3 regions of the Streptomyces sp. NPDC093801 genome follow, and region 1 is predicted to be linked to each of the others. Evidence: riboswitches for the same ligand, from Rfam matches in the RefSeq annotation. Region 1 holds a riboswitch; each other region holds the start of a gene.
The links. A riboswitch is a leader RNA that binds a small molecule or an ion and turns the genes downstream of it on or off. The one in region 1 is predicted to bind cobalamin.
Positions count from the first base shown of each region.

Region 2: linked by a shared signal. The riboswitch ahead of AB0469_RS01590 (prenyltransferase/squalene oxidase repeat-containing protein) and the one ahead of AB0469_RS06070 (CoA-acylating methylmalonate-semialdehyde dehydrogenase) in region 1 are both predicted to bind cobalamin.
Region 3: linked by a shared signal. The riboswitch ahead of AB0469_RS01625 (CoA-acylating methylmalonate-semialdehyde dehydrogenase) and the one ahead of AB0469_RS06070 (CoA-acylating methylmalonate-semialdehyde dehydrogenase) in region 1 are both predicted to bind cobalamin.

Region 1 covers NZ_JBFBDP010000004.1:179,805-185,007, forward strand. The annotation lists gene AB0469_RS06060 (enoyl-CoA hydratase/isomerase family protein) at 1-1,074, opposite strand, end outside; gene AB0469_RS06065 (acyl-CoA dehydrogenase family protein) at 1,071-2,225, opposite strand; gene AB0469_RS06070 (CoA-acylating methylmalonate-semialdehyde dehydrogenase) at 2,222-3,721, opposite strand; cobalamin riboswitch at 3,914-4,099, opposite strand; gene AB0469_RS06075 (cobalamin-binding protein) at 4,148-5,068, shown strand.
Region 2 covers NZ_JBFBDP010000001.1:336,807-342,009, reverse strand. The annotation lists gene AB0469_RS01595 (DUF4430 domain-containing protein) at 97-591, shown strand; gene AB0469_RS01590 (prenyltransferase/squalene oxidase repeat-containing protein) at 654-2,066, opposite strand; cobalamin riboswitch at 2,176-2,307, opposite strand; cobalamin riboswitch at 2,367-2,515, shown strand; gene AB0469_RS01585 (prenyltransferase/squalene oxidase repeat-containing protein) at 2,691-5,203, shown strand, end outside.
Region 3 covers NZ_JBFBDP010000001.1:346,902-352,104, reverse strand. The annotation lists gene AB0469_RS01635 (enoyl-CoA hydratase/isomerase family protein) at 1-36, opposite strand, end outside; gene AB0469_RS01630 (acyl-CoA dehydrogenase family protein) at 33-1,187, opposite strand; gene AB0469_RS01625 (CoA-acylating methylmalonate-semialdehyde dehydrogenase) at 1,184-2,683, opposite strand; cobalamin riboswitch at 2,878-3,056, opposite strand; gene AB0469_RS01620 (cobalamin-binding protein) at 3,112-4,026, shown strand; gene AB0469_RS01615 (short-chain fatty acyl-CoA regulator family protein) at 4,036-5,203, opposite strand, start outside.

The DNA.
Region 1 (5,203 bases):
GGTCGCGACGAGCCCGAGCTCGTTCGCGTCGAGCGGGGCGAAGTAGCGGTCCACTTCCGCGGGGGTGACGTCCTCCAGCGTGGCCGGGGACCACCGCGGGTTCCGGTCCTTGTCGATGACCTGGGCGCGGATGCCCTCCACCAGGTCGGGCGAGGACAGTGCCGCGCACGAGACGCGGTATTCCTGGTCCAGCACCCGCTCCAGCGGCCCCAGCTGCCGGGCCCCGCGCAGTGCGGCCAGGGTAACCTTGACCGCCGTCGGCGACTTGGACAGCAGGGTGTCCGCCGCGTCCTTCGCGGCGGACGAGCCCGAGGCCAGGAGCCGGGCCACGATCTCCTCGGCGGTGTCGGCGGCGTAGCAGTGGTCGATCCACTCGCCGCGCGCGGGGACGAGGGTCCCTGCGGGAGGCTCTTGCACGTGCCGCTGCAGCACTTCGTGTACGGAGTCCACGGCCAGCTCCCGGGACAGCGTGGGCAGCGCCTGCGCTGGGACGAAGTGGTCGGCGAGCCCGCACAGCAGCGCGTCGGCGGCGCCGACCGGGGCTCCCGTGAGTGCCAGGTGGGTGCCGAGCTCCCCCGGAGCCAGGGCGAGGAGGTAGGTGCCGCCGACGTCGGGGACGAACCCGATGCCGGTCTCGGGCATGGCGATCTTGGAGCGTTCGGTGACGATGCGGACGCTGCCGTGGGCGGAGACGCCCACTCCGCCGCCCATGACGATGCCGTCCATGAGGGCCACGTAGGGCTTGGGGTAGCGGGCGATCAGCGCGTTGAGCCGGTACTCGTCGCGCCAGAAGTCCGCCGAGGCGGTGCCACCGGTACGGGCGTCCTCGTAGATCGCGCGGATGTCCCCGCCCGCGCACAGGCCCCGGCCGCCGGCGCCGTCGATGACGACCACTTCGATGCCGGGGTCCTGCGCCCAGGCCGTGAGGGCCTGCTCGATGCGGAGCACCATCGGATGGCTGAGGGCGTTGAGGGCCTTGGGGCGGTTGAGGGTGAGGTAGGCAGCACGTCCCTCGGTGCGCAGGAGGACGTGGTCGCGGTCGTTGTCGTGGTCGTGAGGGGCTTCGTTGGTCATCGCAGGGTCTCCGTGAGTCCGCGCGCGACGATGACGCGCATGACCTCGTTCGTGCCTTCCAGGATCTGATGGACCCGCAGGTCGCGGACGATCTTCTCGATGCCGTACTCGCTCAGGTATCCGTATCCGCCGTGGAGCTGGAGGGCCGCGTCGGCCACCGCGTACCCGGTGTCGGTGGCGAACCGCTTGGCCATCGCGCACAGCCGCGGAGCCAGCGGATCCCCGGTATCCAGGGCCTCGGCGGCCTGGCGGACCAGCGCGCGGGCGGCGGCCAGTTCCGTGGCCATGTCGGCCAGCCGGAACTGGAGCGCCTGCGCGTCCAGCAGACGGGCGCCGAAGGCCTCGCGGTCGGCCAGGTAGGACAGCGAGCGATCGAGGGCGCTCTGCGCCCCGCCGAGCGAGCAGGCAGCGATGCCGAGCCGGCCGCCGTTGAGGCCGTTCATGGCGATGCGGAAGCCATCGCCCTCCGCGCCGAGCCGCCGGTCGGCAGGAATGCGAACACCGTCGAGGACCACCTGACGGGTCGGCTGCGCGTTCCAGCCCATCTTCCGTTCATTGGGGCCGAAGGAGACTCCCGGATCCTCGCGCTCGACCACAAAGGCGGAGATCCCGCCGGGGCCCGGCTCGCCGGTCCGGGCCATGACCACGTAGACGTCCGAGGCGCCGGCACCGGAGATGAACTGCTTGACCCCGGTCAGCACGTAGTGGTCGCCCTGGCGTTCGGCGCGGGTGCGCAGCGCGGCGGCGTCCGAGCCCGCGCCCGGTTCGGTCAGGCAGTAGCTGCCCAGGGTCGTCGCGGAGCAGAGGCCGGGCAGCCAGCGGGCGCGCTGGGCGTCGTCGCCGTAGCGGTCGATCATCCAGGCGACCATGTTGTGGATGGAGAGGTAGCCCGCGATGGACGGACAGCCCGTCGCGAGGGTCTCGAAGACGAGGACGCCGTCGCTGCGGGAGAGGCCGGAACCGCCCTGCTCCTCGCGTACGTACACGCCGGCGAGACCGAGTCCGGCCGCCCGGCGGATGACGTCGACGGGGAAGTGCTTGTCCTGGTCCCAGGCCACGGCATGGGGGGCGAGCTGCTCCTGCGCGAAGTCGAGGGTGACCTCGGCCAGGGCGAGCTGGTCCTCGGTGAGGGTGGTGGTCACCGCGCTCACCCCATCGTCGGGATGGTGAAGCTCGCGCCCTCCTTGACCCCGGAGGGCCAGCGCGAGGTGACGGTCTTCGTGCGGGTGTAGAAGCGGATCGAGTCCGGGCCGTGCTGGTTCAGGTCGCCGAAGCCGGACTTCTTCCAGCCTCCGAAGGTGTGGTAGGCGACGGGGACGGGGATCGGCACGTTGACGCCGACCATGCCGGTGTTGACCCGGCGGGAGAACTCGCGGGCGGTGTCCCCGTCCCGGGTGAAGATCGCCACGCCGTTGCCGAACGGGTGCTCGCTCGGCAGGCGCAGCGCCTCCTCGAAGTCTGCGGCCCGCACCACGGACAGGACGGGGCCGAAGATCTCCTCGCGGTAGATCCTCATCTGTGGGGAGACACGGTCGAAGAGGGACGCGCCGGCGAAGAAGCCGTTCTCGTGACCTTCCAGAGCGAAACCGCGTCCGTCAACGACGAGTTCGGCTCCCTCGTTGACGCCGATGTCGACGTAGCGGCGGACCCGGTCGAGGGCGTCGCGGCTCACCAGAGGGCCGAATTCCGCGTCAGGGTCATCGGAGCGACCGATCTTCAAGGTCGCGATGCGGTCCTTCAGGGCGGCGACCAGCTTGTCGGCGGTCTCCTCGCCGACGGGGACGGCGACGGAGATGGCCATGCAGCGTTCGCCGGCCGAGCCGTAGCCGGCGCCGATCAGGGCGTCGACGGCCTGGTCGAGGTCGGCGTCCGGCATCACGATCATGTGGTTCTTGGCCCCGCCGAAGCACTGGGCGCGCTTGCCGTGCGCGGCTGCGGTGGCGTAGATGTGCGCGGCGATCGGAGTGGAGCCGACGAAGCCGAGTGCCTGGACGCGGGGGTCTTCGAGGAGGGTGTCGACGGCTTCCTTCCCGCCGTTGACCACGTTGAGGACGCCCGGCGGCAGGCCGGCCTCCAGGAAGAGTTCCGCGAGGCGCAGCGGTACGGACGGGTCGCGCTCGGAGGGCTTGAGGATGAACGCGTTGCCGCAGGCCAGGGCGGGCGCGGCCTGCCAGAGGGGGATCATCGCGGGGAAGTTGAAGGGGGTGATCCCGGCGACGACACCGAGCGGGGAGCGCAGCGAGTGCACGTCGATCCCGGTGCCCGCGTTGTCGGTGAACTCGCCTTTGAGCAGGTGCGGGATACCTGCCGCGAACTCGACCACCTCCAGGCCGCGTTGCAGGTCGCCGTGGGCATCGGCGACGGTCTTGCCGTGCTCGGCCGACAACAGCCGGGCCAAGCTCTCGCGTTCACCCTCGACGAGCTGGAGGAAGCGCATCAGGACACGGGCGCGCCGCTGGGGGTTCCACTGCCCCCACTCGGCCTGCGCCTCCTCGGCGTTGGCGATGGCGGCCTCGGTGTCGGCGCGCCCGGCGAGCGGAACCCGGGCCTGGACGGCGCCAGTGTTGGGGTCGTACACGTCGGCGAAGAGCCCGGAGGAACCGGTGGTGTGCTTTCCGCCGATGAAATGGGTGAGTTCACGGACCATGGATGCCTGCTCTCGTCAGGTTGGATCCGGGGATGGCACGGCAGGCCGGCGGACCGCACCCGGGTAGGGGTGCGCCGCTGCGGGGAAGCCGTGAGAACTACGAGCGCGCGAAATCGGTGTGCGCGCGCTCCGCCGGATCACCAGGGTCGTGGGTACAAACCGGTGTCATGCGTGTCTGCTCCATCCTCGTGGACAACACGGAACATCCGCGGCCGGTATCCTGACTCCCGGATCACCGCGCGCCGCCCGCCTTCCCGACAGACCTCGTCAGTGGCGTGTGGATGGCAGCACACTCCCCGGTCACAGTGGCGGGACCGTGCCGGTTTCTCACCGGCTTCCCTGCACCGCGGACCTTGTGCCACGAACATATAGTTGGACGTCCTAGTAAGTCCAGACCCACCGCTCGGGCGGGCCTAGAGTCGTGGCATGCGCATCGTCTCCCTGCTCCCCGCGGCCACGGACATCGTGGCGGACCTCGGACTCGCCGCCGACCTGGTCGGACGCACCCACGAATGCGACTGGCCTCCCGCGACGGTCGCCTCCGTGCCCGTGGTCACCCGCGCCGAATTCGACGCGGACGCACTCAGCAGCCGGGAAATCTCCGCCGCGGTCGGTGGCGCGGCGCACAGCGGCTCCTCGCTCTACACCCTGGACACGGAGGCACTCGCGGCGCTCGCACCCGACGTCCTGCTCACCCAGGACCTGTGCCGGGTCTGCGCGGTGTCCTACGAGGGCGTCTCCCGGGCGGTGCGCCTCATGGACGCCGGACCGCGCGTGCTGAGCCTGGAACCGAGGACCCTGGACGACGTCCTGGACTGCCTGGTCACCGTGGGCGACCTGCTGGGAGTCCGGGAAACGGCCGAACGGCGGCGCACGGAGCTGCTCGGCCGGCTCGCCGGGGTCCGACGCGCCGTGGCAAGCTGGCCGAGGCCGCGGGTGGTGGCCGTCGAGTGGCTCGACCCGCTGTGGCCCGCCGGCCACTGGGTACCCGAACAGATCGCCGCGGCGGGCGGCGAGCCGCTACTGGCCGGGCCGGGCGAGCACACCGGGCCGATGACGTGGGAGGCGGTACGCGAGGCACGCCCGGACGTGGTCCTCGTCCTGCCGTGCGGGTTCCCGCCCGAGCGGACCCTGACGGAGCTCGACCTGCTCACCTCGCTGCCGGACTGGGAGGAGCTGCCCGCCGTACGGGCGGGCGAGGTGTGGGTGCTGGACGGCCCCGCCTACTTCAATCGGCCAGGTCCGCGCGTGGTCCGGGGTGCCGAAGTACTCGCCCACGTGTTGCACGGGGCGCAGGCCGGAGACCCGGTGACCGAGGCGGAGGCACGGCGGCTGGGCGGGGCGTAGCGCCCCCTTCCGGCCGAAGGCGGCTCGCCGGGACGGAGCCGATGTGTTCACGCGATCATCTCTCGGGATCCGCTTCCGGCGCACCCCCACCAGACCGTACGATGCGTTCTGCTCCGGCCCACACGGCGGGGCTCA
Region 2 (5,203 bases), on a different contig from region 1:
AACACCACGTCAGCGCGCTCGTACGCCTGCCGCGGGTGGGACGTCCCGGTCGCGGGAGCCGCATCGGCCGACCGGACCGGTCAGAAAGGCCACTCCATGCGCCTGAGCCCCGCCCGCCACGCCGTCGTCACCACGGCCGCCCTGGGACTCGTCCTCACCGGCCTCACCGCCGTCCCGGCCGTCGCCCACGCCAAGCCGGTCAACACCAACGCCCCGGTCAAGGTCAACCTCACCGTGCAGGGCCCCGACGGGCAGCTGTTCAAGGGGAAGATCACGACCAAGGGTCACGACGTGACCACCGCCACCGGCGGCACCCACAAGTGCGACGGCACCAACGGCGGCGCCAACCCGAGCAAGGTCCCCACCCCGACCGCCGCCCTGGACGACGCCGCCCGCCTTAACTACTTCGCCTGGGACGGCACCTGGTACGCCTCGTTCGACGACTTCTCCGTCGACACCATCAAGGGTGTCAGCGGGGGCGGCTCGGCCTACTGGAACATATCCGTCAACGGCACGCCCACCCCGGTCGGCGGCTGCCAGTTCAAGCTGAACGCGGGCGACCAGGTGTCGTTCGTCTGGACCTCCTTCTGATCCGAGCAGGTGCCGCACCACGGGCGGGGGAGCAGGACGCGTACCCCCGCCCGTCGCACGTCTCAGGCGCCCCAGCGCAGCGCGATGGTGTCGCCCACGTTGATCACCTTGTTGCGGGCGGCTCCGGCGAAGGCGGAGCCGTCCACGCTCACCTTCCAGGTGTTGGAGCCGCTGTTGGCCTTGCCGTTGACGGCAGTGATGGTGCCGGTGCCGGAGGACGGCGTCACGCTGGTGACACAGCCGGCCGGGGTGGCCGCCGTGGTCGCCGCGTTCAGGACGTCGCCGAGGGTGGTGGTCGTGCCGGTCGGGGTGAAGGAGACCGAGCAGACCTTCAGGCCGCCGGCGCCGTCGTCCACGGTGAGCGCCAGCTTGGTGGCGGTCCCCGAGGTGAACGTCGACTGGGCCACCCACTGTGGGGCGCCCGGGGTGACCGGGACGGGCGGGGTGGAGGTGAAGCCGCCGCCGGCGACCGCGCGCAACGAGTCGATCGAGGCGTAGGCGGTGGGGCTGGTGTCGGCCGGCTTGTACTTGAAGCCGCCGCCGGGGTTGTACTGGTTGGCGATGAGGAAGTCGATCGGGGTCTTGCCGGCGGTGGTGAGGAAATCCCCGGTCTGGGGGTTGATGCCGCAGGCGTTGAGCCCGGCGACGGCCCAGCCGTTGGAGCTGGTGTTGACGCCGTACATCGAGTTGAAGGCGCCCGAGGTGGTGACGAGCTTGCTCTTGAGGAAGTTCTTCGCCTGGACGACGTCGGTGTCGGTGCCCGGGACGCCCGAGGCGCACAGGGCGGCCATGGCGGCGCCGGTCATGTCGATGTCGCCGGCGGTGGCCAGAGCGGTCGGGTTGCCCTCGGCCTTGCTGTACTGCCAGCCGCCGTCGTTGTGCTGGTTCGCGCGGATGCGTGCGACGAGGGAGTTGGTGAGGGCCTGCGGTATGCGGGCGCTGCCCGTCTGGGTCTTGGCGCCGCCGAGGGCGAGGGCGGCGAAGACGGTGCCGTTGAAGTTGGCGGAGGGGCCGAAGTAGCCGGGCTCGGGGGTCTGCCAGTAGGAGTAGATGTTCGCGATCAGGTTGCGGGAGGCGGAGACCCGGGCCGGGTCGATACCGGCCGCGTACGCGTTCAGGGTGCCGCGCTCATAGTCGGTGACGACCGGGGAGGCCGAGGGCCAGCCGGACGTGGACAGCAGGTTCCGGTAGACGGTCCGGGCGTTCTTCGTGGTGTCCCCGCCCGGCGCGACGTCGACGACCGCGGTACCCGCGGCGGCGAAGGCGCTGAAGGCCCACTCGTTGGACAATCCAAAGCCGGCGTAGGAACCATCGGCGGCCTGAAGGGACTTGAGGTACGCCACACCGTTCGTCTTCGACGTGGCGATCTGGGCGGGCGTCGACGTGGCCGCGGCGGGCACCACGGCGAGGGCGAACGCGCCGACTGCGGCAGGGACCGCAATCGCGAGGCGGCGGGGGGTGAGGGAACGGTTCATGACCTGCTCCTGAGATCGGCGAACGCCGGCCGACCTCGCCCGGGGACCGTGCGCGGACCGCGGCACGACCTGGGGAAGGGGCCGCCGTCCGGGACGCGTGGTACGGCTTCCTGATGCTTCGTCACCGCACGGGCATTCGGGCTCGGCACGGCGTCCGCCGTGCCACACCGCTGCGCGTCAGCCCCGGATTCTCACCGAGTTCCCCCATGTGGCGCCCAGGACGCTACCCCAGTGATCAAGGGTCCGCCAGCATGGCGCCAAGTGCCCTGCCCCGGCAGCCGGATGAGACGCATCCCACCTTGACGGTGCACTCGGGGCCGTGTTCCATGGCGGCTGACAAGTACTCAGCCCCAGGGGAAGCCGGTCGAATTCCGGCGCTGACCCGCAACCGTAGGCCCGGCGATCGTCCCGGGCGAGCCGGATTGCCTGTGGCCGTGTCATGAACGAAGAGCGCCGTCGCGGACTACGGCGTGGTCGTCAACGCCCCTGCGGACATCGCGCACGGGGCGTCTCGCCACGTACCCCGTCCGTCCGGCCTGGACGAGGGGGCTGCGGGTGGACACCGAACAGTGGGCAGGCCAGCACACGAGCGCCAGACATCGGCTGCTGTCCATCACGGCGGCGATGCTGCTCGTCTGCGGTGTGACCGTCGCCTTCCTCGCGCCGTCCACGACGGCGACGGCCGACCCGGTCAAGGACTGCACGGCCACGGTCGGCGCGGTCGTGGCCGTCGACTTCGGCCCGTTCGGCGGCAAGGTCGAACGCGGCTGCGACACGACCCCGACCACCGGCTACGACCTGCTCCACGAAGCCGGATTCACCACCACCGGCACCGTCCACGACGGCCCCGCCTTCATCTGCCGGATCGGCTACGGCTCCTTCAACTCCGGTACGCAGTACCCGACGCCGGACAAGGAGCCCTGCCAGCTCACCCCGCAGGCCTCTGCCTACTGGTCCTACTGGACGGCCTCGCCCGGGCAGGCGAACTGGACGTACAGCCCGCTCGGCGCGATGGCCCGTACCCCCAAGCCGGGTGACGTGGACGCGTGGGTCTTCGGCGGCACGGACGTCGGCGGCAGCACCGGCAAGCCCACCTTCTCCCCGGACGACGTCCGCGCCGGCGGCGGGGCCTCGCCCAAGCCCACCGACACGAGCGGGCCCGTCGTCCCGCCCGGCGCGGTCGACCTCCCCGCGGCCACCCGCTGGCTCACCGCACAGCTCAAGGACGGCGAACGCGTCGTTGACGAGGGCTCCGAAACCCCCAACTACACCCTGACCGCCGAGACCGCCCTCGCCCTGGCCGCCGCCGACCCGAAGAGCCCGGCGGCCGCGAAGGTAGCCGCCTTCCTGGCCCGGCCCGAGCACACCGAGGCGTACGCCTACCCGTCCGGCAAGGACCGGGCGCCGGAAGCGGCGGCCGCGGCCCGGCTCGCCCTCGTGGCCGAGGCGACGGGCGGCAACCCCCGCGCCGTCGGCGGCCACGACCTGCTCGGCGACCTCGTGAAGGACGTATGCACCAGCGGATCGGACGCCCCCACGCCCGTACCCGGCTGCACCGTCAGGGGTGACTTTCCCACCACCTCCGGCCAGGCCGAGGGGCAGGCCCTGGCCGTGATCGCCCTGCTCGGGGGCGGCGTCCGCCCGCCCGCCGACGCAGTGGCCCGCCTGACCGACATGCAGTGCCAGGACGGTGGCTTCACCAGCATGCTGATCCGCCGCGGCGACGGCTGCGACAGCGAGCCCGGAGCCACCGGCCTCGCCGCCCTCGCCCTCCAACGGGCCGGCGGCCACGAGGCGGAGGTGGCCAAGGCCCGCGACTTCCTGAAGAAGGCCCAGCTCGCGGACGGTGGCCTGCCCGCCGCCGCGTACGGCACGGTGGGCAGCGCGTACGCCACCGGCTTCGCAGCCCAGGCCCTGCGCCACCTGGGCGAGACAGACCGGGCGGACGCGGCCGTCTCCTGGCTGTCCAAGCAGCAACTGCCCAGCGGCGCTTTCGCCTTCGAGGCCGGCGGCACCGACCCGCTGCTGTTCGCCACCGTCCCCGCCGTCATCGCCGGGGCCAAGAGCGACCTGGTCACCCTGACCACCAAGAAGCCCGAGCCCTCGCCCTCCCCGACCGGTCCCACCACCGGGCCGACGCCCCGTCCCGAGGGCGGACCGGACCTCAAGAAGGGCTCGGCCTACCTCACCGACCCCACCCGGCTCATCCAGGGCCACTACTACGAGAGCACCGCCGGCACCGGCTTCGCCGACTACGGCCTGACCATCGACGGTGCGTACGCCCTGGCCGCCACCGGCGCCGACAACGCGGCCCTGCGCGGCATCGTCGACTTCCTCGATCACGGCGGCAAGGACGGCACCGGCCGCACCCTCGCCTCCTGGACGAACATTGGCACCAAGTACGCGGGCGGCGGCTCCCTCGGCAAGGCGGCCCTGCTCGCCGAGGCCGTCGGCCGCGACCCCCGCCACTTCGGCGGCCAGGACCTGATCACCGCCCTCGCCAAGGCCGTCTGCCCGGCCAAGACCCCGGCGCCCGACCGCTCCTGCGCCGACAAGGGTGCCTACACCAACGCCACCTCCGTCTTCTCCCAGTCCCTGGGCGTCATCGCCCAGGTCCGGGCGGGGGAGAGCACCGCCGCGGCCGAGCCCATCGCCTACCTGAAGACCCTCCAGAAGCCGTCGGGCGCCTGGGTCAGCCTCATCGGCGAGCCGAGCGGGGAGGAGGTGGACTCCACCGCCATCGCCGCGATGGCCCTCGACCTCCTGCCCGACCAGCAGTCCCAGGCGGCCGTCGACAAGGCCCTCGCCTGGCTCGCAGCCCAGCAGAAGCCCGACGGCGGCTTCCCCGGAGCCTCCGGCAACTCGGTCAACTCCGCCGCACTGGCCGTCCAGGCCCTCTCCCTCGACGGCACCACGTACAAGACGCAGATCACCAAGGCCCTGGCCTTCCTCACCTCCCAGCAGAACGGCGACGGCGGCTTCAACATCGCCAAGGACGCCCAGCCCGGCTCCGACCTGCGCGCCTCCACCCAGGCCGTCGGCGGCGCCACCGGCATCTCCTTCGGCACCCTCACCCGCAGCCTCGCCGGCACCACCCCGCAGCCCACCCCCACCGGGTCGGCCCAGCCCTCCGGCAC
Region 3 (5,203 bases), on a different contig from region 1:
GACGTGGTCGTGATCGGTCGGTGTGTGGTTGGTCATCGCAGGGTCTCCGTGAGTCCGCGCGCGACGATGACGCGCATGACCTCGTTGGTGCCTTCCAGGATCTGGTGGACGCGCAGGTCGCGGACGATCTTCTCGATGCCGTACTCGCTGAGGTAGCCGTAGCCGCCGTGCAGCTGGAGGGCCGCGTCGGCGACCGTGTACCCGGTGTCGGTGGCGAACCGCTTGGCCATCGCGCACAGTCGCGGGGCCAGCGCATCGCCCGTGTCGAGGGCCTCGGCGGCCTGCCGGACCAGGGCGCGGGCGGCGGCCAGCTCGGTGGCCATGTCGGCCAGCCGGAACTGGAGCGCCTGGCGGTCCAGGAGCCGACTGCCGAAGGCCTCGCGGTCCGCCAGGTAGGACAGCGACCGGTCCAGGGCGCTCTGGCCGCCGCCGAGCGAGCAGGCGGCGATGCCGAGTCGGCCGCCGTTGAGGCCGCTCATGGCGATGCGGAAGCCGTCGCCCTCCGAGCCCAGCCGCCGGTCGGCGGGGAGGCGGACGCCGTCGAGGACGACCTGGCGGGTCGGCTGGGCGTTCCAGCCCATCTTCCGTTCGTTCGGCCCGAACGAGACCCCCGGGTCCTCGCGTTCGACGACGAACGCGGAGATCCCGCCCGGGCCCGACTCGCCGGTCCTCGCCATGACCACGTACACGCCGGCCGATCCGGCACCGGAGATGAACTGCTTGACGCCGGTCAGGACGTAGTGGTCACCCTGCCGCTCCGCGCGGGTGCGCAGCGCGGCGGCGTCCGATCCCGCGCCCGGTTCGGTCAGGCAGTAGCTGCCCAGGGTCGCCGCGGAGCACAGGCCGGGCAGCCAGCGGGCGCGCTGGGCGTCGTCGCCGTAGCGGTCGATCATCCAGGCGACCATGTTGTGGATGGACAGGTAGCCGGCGATGGACGGGCAGCCGGTGGCGAGGGTTTCGAAGACGAGGACGCCGTCGCTGCGTGACAGGCCCGAGCCGCCGTGTTCCTCGCGGACGTACACACCGGCGAGACCGAGGGCGGCGGCCTGTCGGATGACGTCGACGGGGAAGTGCTTGTCCTGGTCCCATGCCAGGGCATGGGGGGCCAGTTGCTCCTGGGCGAAGTCGAGGGTGACCTCGGCCAGGGCGAGCTGGTCCTCGGTGAGGGCGGTGGTCACGGCGCTCACCCCATCGTCGGGATGGTGAAGCTCGCGCCTTCCTTGACCCCGGAGGGCCAGCGCGAGGTGACGGTCTTGGTGCGGGTGTAGAAGCGGATCGAGTCCGGGCCGTGCTGGTTCAGGTCGCCGAATCCGGAGCGCTTCCAGCCGCCGAAGGTGTGGTAGGCGACCGGTACCGGGATGGGGACGTTGACGCCGACCATGCCGGTGTTGACGCGGCGTGTGAACTCGCGGGCGGTGTCCCCGTCGCGGGTGAAGATCGCCACTCCGTTGCCGTACGGGTGCTCGCTCGGCAGGCGCAGGGCCTCCTCGAAGTCGGCGGCTCGGACGACCGACAGGACGGGGCCGAAGATCTCCTCGCGGTAGACGCGCATCTGCGGGGTGACCCGGTCGAAGAGGGAGGCGCCGGCGAAGTAGCCGTTCTCGTGGCCTTCCAGAGTGAACCCGCGGCCGTCGACGACGAGTTCGGCTCCCTCGTTGACGCCGATGTCGACGTAGCGGCGGACCCGGTCGAGGGCGTCCCGGCTGACCAGCGGCCCGAAGTCGGCCTCCGGGTCGTCGGACCGGCCGATCTTCAGGGTGGCGATGCGGTCCTTGAGGGCGGCGACCAGCCGGTCGGCCGTCTCCTCGCCGACGGGTACGGCGACGGAGATGGCCATGCAGCGCTCGCCCGCCGAGCCGTAGCCGGCGCCGATGAGGGCGTCGACGGCCTGGTCGAGGTCCGCGTCCGGCATCACGATCATGTGGTTCTTGGCGCCGCCGAAGCACTGGGCGCGCTTGCCGTGGGACGCGGCGGTGGCGTAGATGTGCGCGGCGATCGGGGTCGAGCCGACGAAGCCGAGGGCCTGGACGCGCGGGTCTTCGAGGAGGGTGTCGACGGACTCCTTGCCGCCGTTGACCACGTTGAGCACGCCCGGCGGCAGTCCCGCCTCCAGGAACAGCTCCGCGAGCCGCAGCGGTACCGACGGATCGCGCTCGGACGGCTTGAGGATGAACGCGTTCCCGCAGGCCAGCGCGGGCGCGGCCTGCCACAGCGGGATCATCGCGGGGAAGTTGAACGGCGTGATGCCGGCGACCACGCCGAGCGGGCTGCGCAGGGAGTGCACGTCGATGCCGGTTCCGGCGTTGTCGGTGAACTCCCCCTTGAGGAGGTGCGGGATCCCGGCGGCGAACTCGACCACCTCCAGGCCGCGTTGCAGGTCGCCGTGGGCGTCGGCCACGGTCTTGCCGTGCTCGGAAGACAGAAGCCTGGCCAGGCTCTCGCGTTCGCCTTCGACGAGCTGGAGGAAGCGCAGCAGCACGCGGGCGCGTCGCTGAGGGTTCCACTGCCCCCAATCGACCTGCGCCTCCTCGGCGTTGGCGATGGCGGCCTCGGTGTCGGCGCGCCCGGCCAGGGGCACGCGCGCCTGGACGGCGCCGGTGTTGGGGTCGTACACGTCGGCGAAGAGTCCGGAGGTGCCGGTGGTGTGCTTTCCGCCGATGAAATGGGTGAGTTCACGGACCATGGGTGCCTGCTCTCGTCAGGTTGGATCCGGGGATGGCACGGCAGACCGGCGGACGACACCCTGATGGGGGTGTGCCGCTGCGGAAAGCCGTGGGAACTACGAGCGCACGGAAGTGGTGTGCGTGCGCTCCGCCGGATCACCAGGGTCGTGGGTACAAACCGGTGCCATGCGTGTCTGCTCCATCCTCGTGGACAAACGCGGGAACAATCCGCGGCCGGTATCCTGACTCCCGGATCCCCGCGCGCCGCCCGCCTTCCCGACAGACTTCGTCAGTGGCGTGTGGATGGCAGCACACTCCCCGGTCACAGTGGCGGGACCGTGCCGGATTCACACCGGCTTCCCTGCACCGCGGACCTTGTGCCAGGAACATATAGTTGGACGTCCTAGTAAGTCCAGACTCACCGCTCGGGCGGGCCTAGAGTCGCCGTATGCGCATCGTCTCCCTGCTCCCGGCGGCCACCGACATCGTGGCGGACCTCGGACTCGTCTCCGACCTGGTCGGACGCACCCACGAATGCGACTGGCCGCCCGCAGCGGTCGCCTCCGTACCCGTCGTGACCCGGGCCGAATTCGACGCGGACGTGCTCACCAGCCGGGAGATCTCCACCGCGGTGGGCGGCGCGGCACACAGTGGATCCTCGCTCTACACCCTGGACACGGAGGCGCTCGCCGCCCTCGCACCGGACGTCCTGCTCACCCAGGACCTCTGCCAGGTCTGCGCGGTGTCCTACGAGGCGGTCTCCCACGCGGTGCGCGTCATGGACGCCGGCCCCCGGGTGCTGAGCCTGGAGCCGCGGACGTTGGACGACGTACTGGACTGCCTGGTCACGGTGGGCGAGCTGCTGGGGGTGGGGGAGGCTGCCGAGCGGCGACGCACGGAGTTGCGTGGCCGCCTGGCCGAGGTCCGGCGCCGCACGGCGGGGCGAGCGCGGCCCCGGGTCGTCGCCATCGAGTGGCTCGACCCGCTCTGGCCCGCCGGCCACTGGGTACCGGAGCAGATCGCCGCGGCCGGCGGCGAAGCGCTCCTGGCCGAGCCCGGTGAGCACACCAAGCCGATGACGTGGGAGGCGGTACGCGAGGCCCGCCCGGACGTGATCCTCGTGCTCCCGTGCGGTTTCCCGCCCGAGCGGACCATGACGGAGCTCGACCTGCTCACCGCCCAGCCGGGCTGGCACGAACTGCCCGCCGTGGCGGCCGGCGAGGTGTGGGTCCTGGACGGACCTGCGTACTTCAACCGGCCGGGCCCCCGCGTGGTCCGCGGCGCCGAGGTGCTCGCCCACGTGCTCCACGGCGTACGGGCGGGGGACCCGGTGACCGAGGCGGAGGCTCGGCGGCTGCGGTGAGCCGGATCCTCAGCCCCGGTCCCGGGCGACGGGGTAGGGGATGAACGTGCTGCTGTTCTCGTCAACGGTGAGTGTCCGGCCGAGGGGCGGGACGGCGCGCTGGGGGCAGTCGAGGCGTTCGCAGAGCCGGCATCCCATGCCGATGGGGGTGGCGGCGGAGGCGTTGTCCAGGTCGAGGCCGTCGGAGTAGACGAGCCGGGACGCATGCCGGATCTCGCAGCCAAGCCCGATGGCGAAGGTCTTGCCGGGCTCGCCCCAGCCGCCGCGGTGCCGGGTGACGGCCCGGGCGGTCCACAGGTAACGCTGGCCGTCGGGCATGGCGGCGACCTGGACGTGGATCCGGCTGGGCGCGGCGAAGGCCTCGTACACGTTCCACAGCGGACAGGTGCCGCCCGCGCGGGAGAAGTGGAACCCGGTCGCCGACTGCCTCTTGGACATGTTCCCGGCCCGGTCGACCCGCACGAAGGAGAACGGCACCCCGCGCAGCCTGGGACGTTGCAGGGTGCTCAGGCGGTGGCAGACGGTCTCGTAGCCGAGGCCGAAGTGGTCGGTGAGGCGTTCGATGTCGTAGCGGAACTCTTCGGCGGCCGTGTGGAAGGCGCGGTACGGGAGGATCAGTGCGGCGGCGAAGTAGTTGGCGATGCCGATGCGGGCCAGGCTGTGGGCGGGGGAGCCCGGATCGAAGTCCTCGGCGGCCAGCCGGTCCAGCTCGTCCCCGTGTTCCAGGAGCGCCAGCTGGGTGGCTATGCGGAACGCCTGCTGGCCGGGGCGGAGCCGACCGGACAGGTGCAGGACCCGCGTTCCGGCATCGAAGTGGTGCAGGCGGTCGGAGTCCGAGGTGAGCCGGATCCCGTGGTGGTCGGCCAGGCGCTTCGACAGCAGCCGGACGACCTCTCCCGGGCGGATGCCCATCTCCCGGGCGAGGCCCTCGGCGGCGACGTCGGTGTCGTGGAGGTAGTTCTGGCGGCGGTAGAAGAACTCGCGGATCTCCTCGTGCGGTGAACGCGGCGCGGCCGGTCCACCGTCCCGGCCGTCGGCGGTGTCGGCCAGCCGCTCGGCCAGGAGTTGGCTGCGCCGACCGAGGTCCAGCAGGACGGAGGCCACCGCCGGCATCCGGGTCGCGAGCTCGGCGAGGTCCGAAGAAGAGACGCGGGCCCCGGCGATCTCGCCCGCCAGT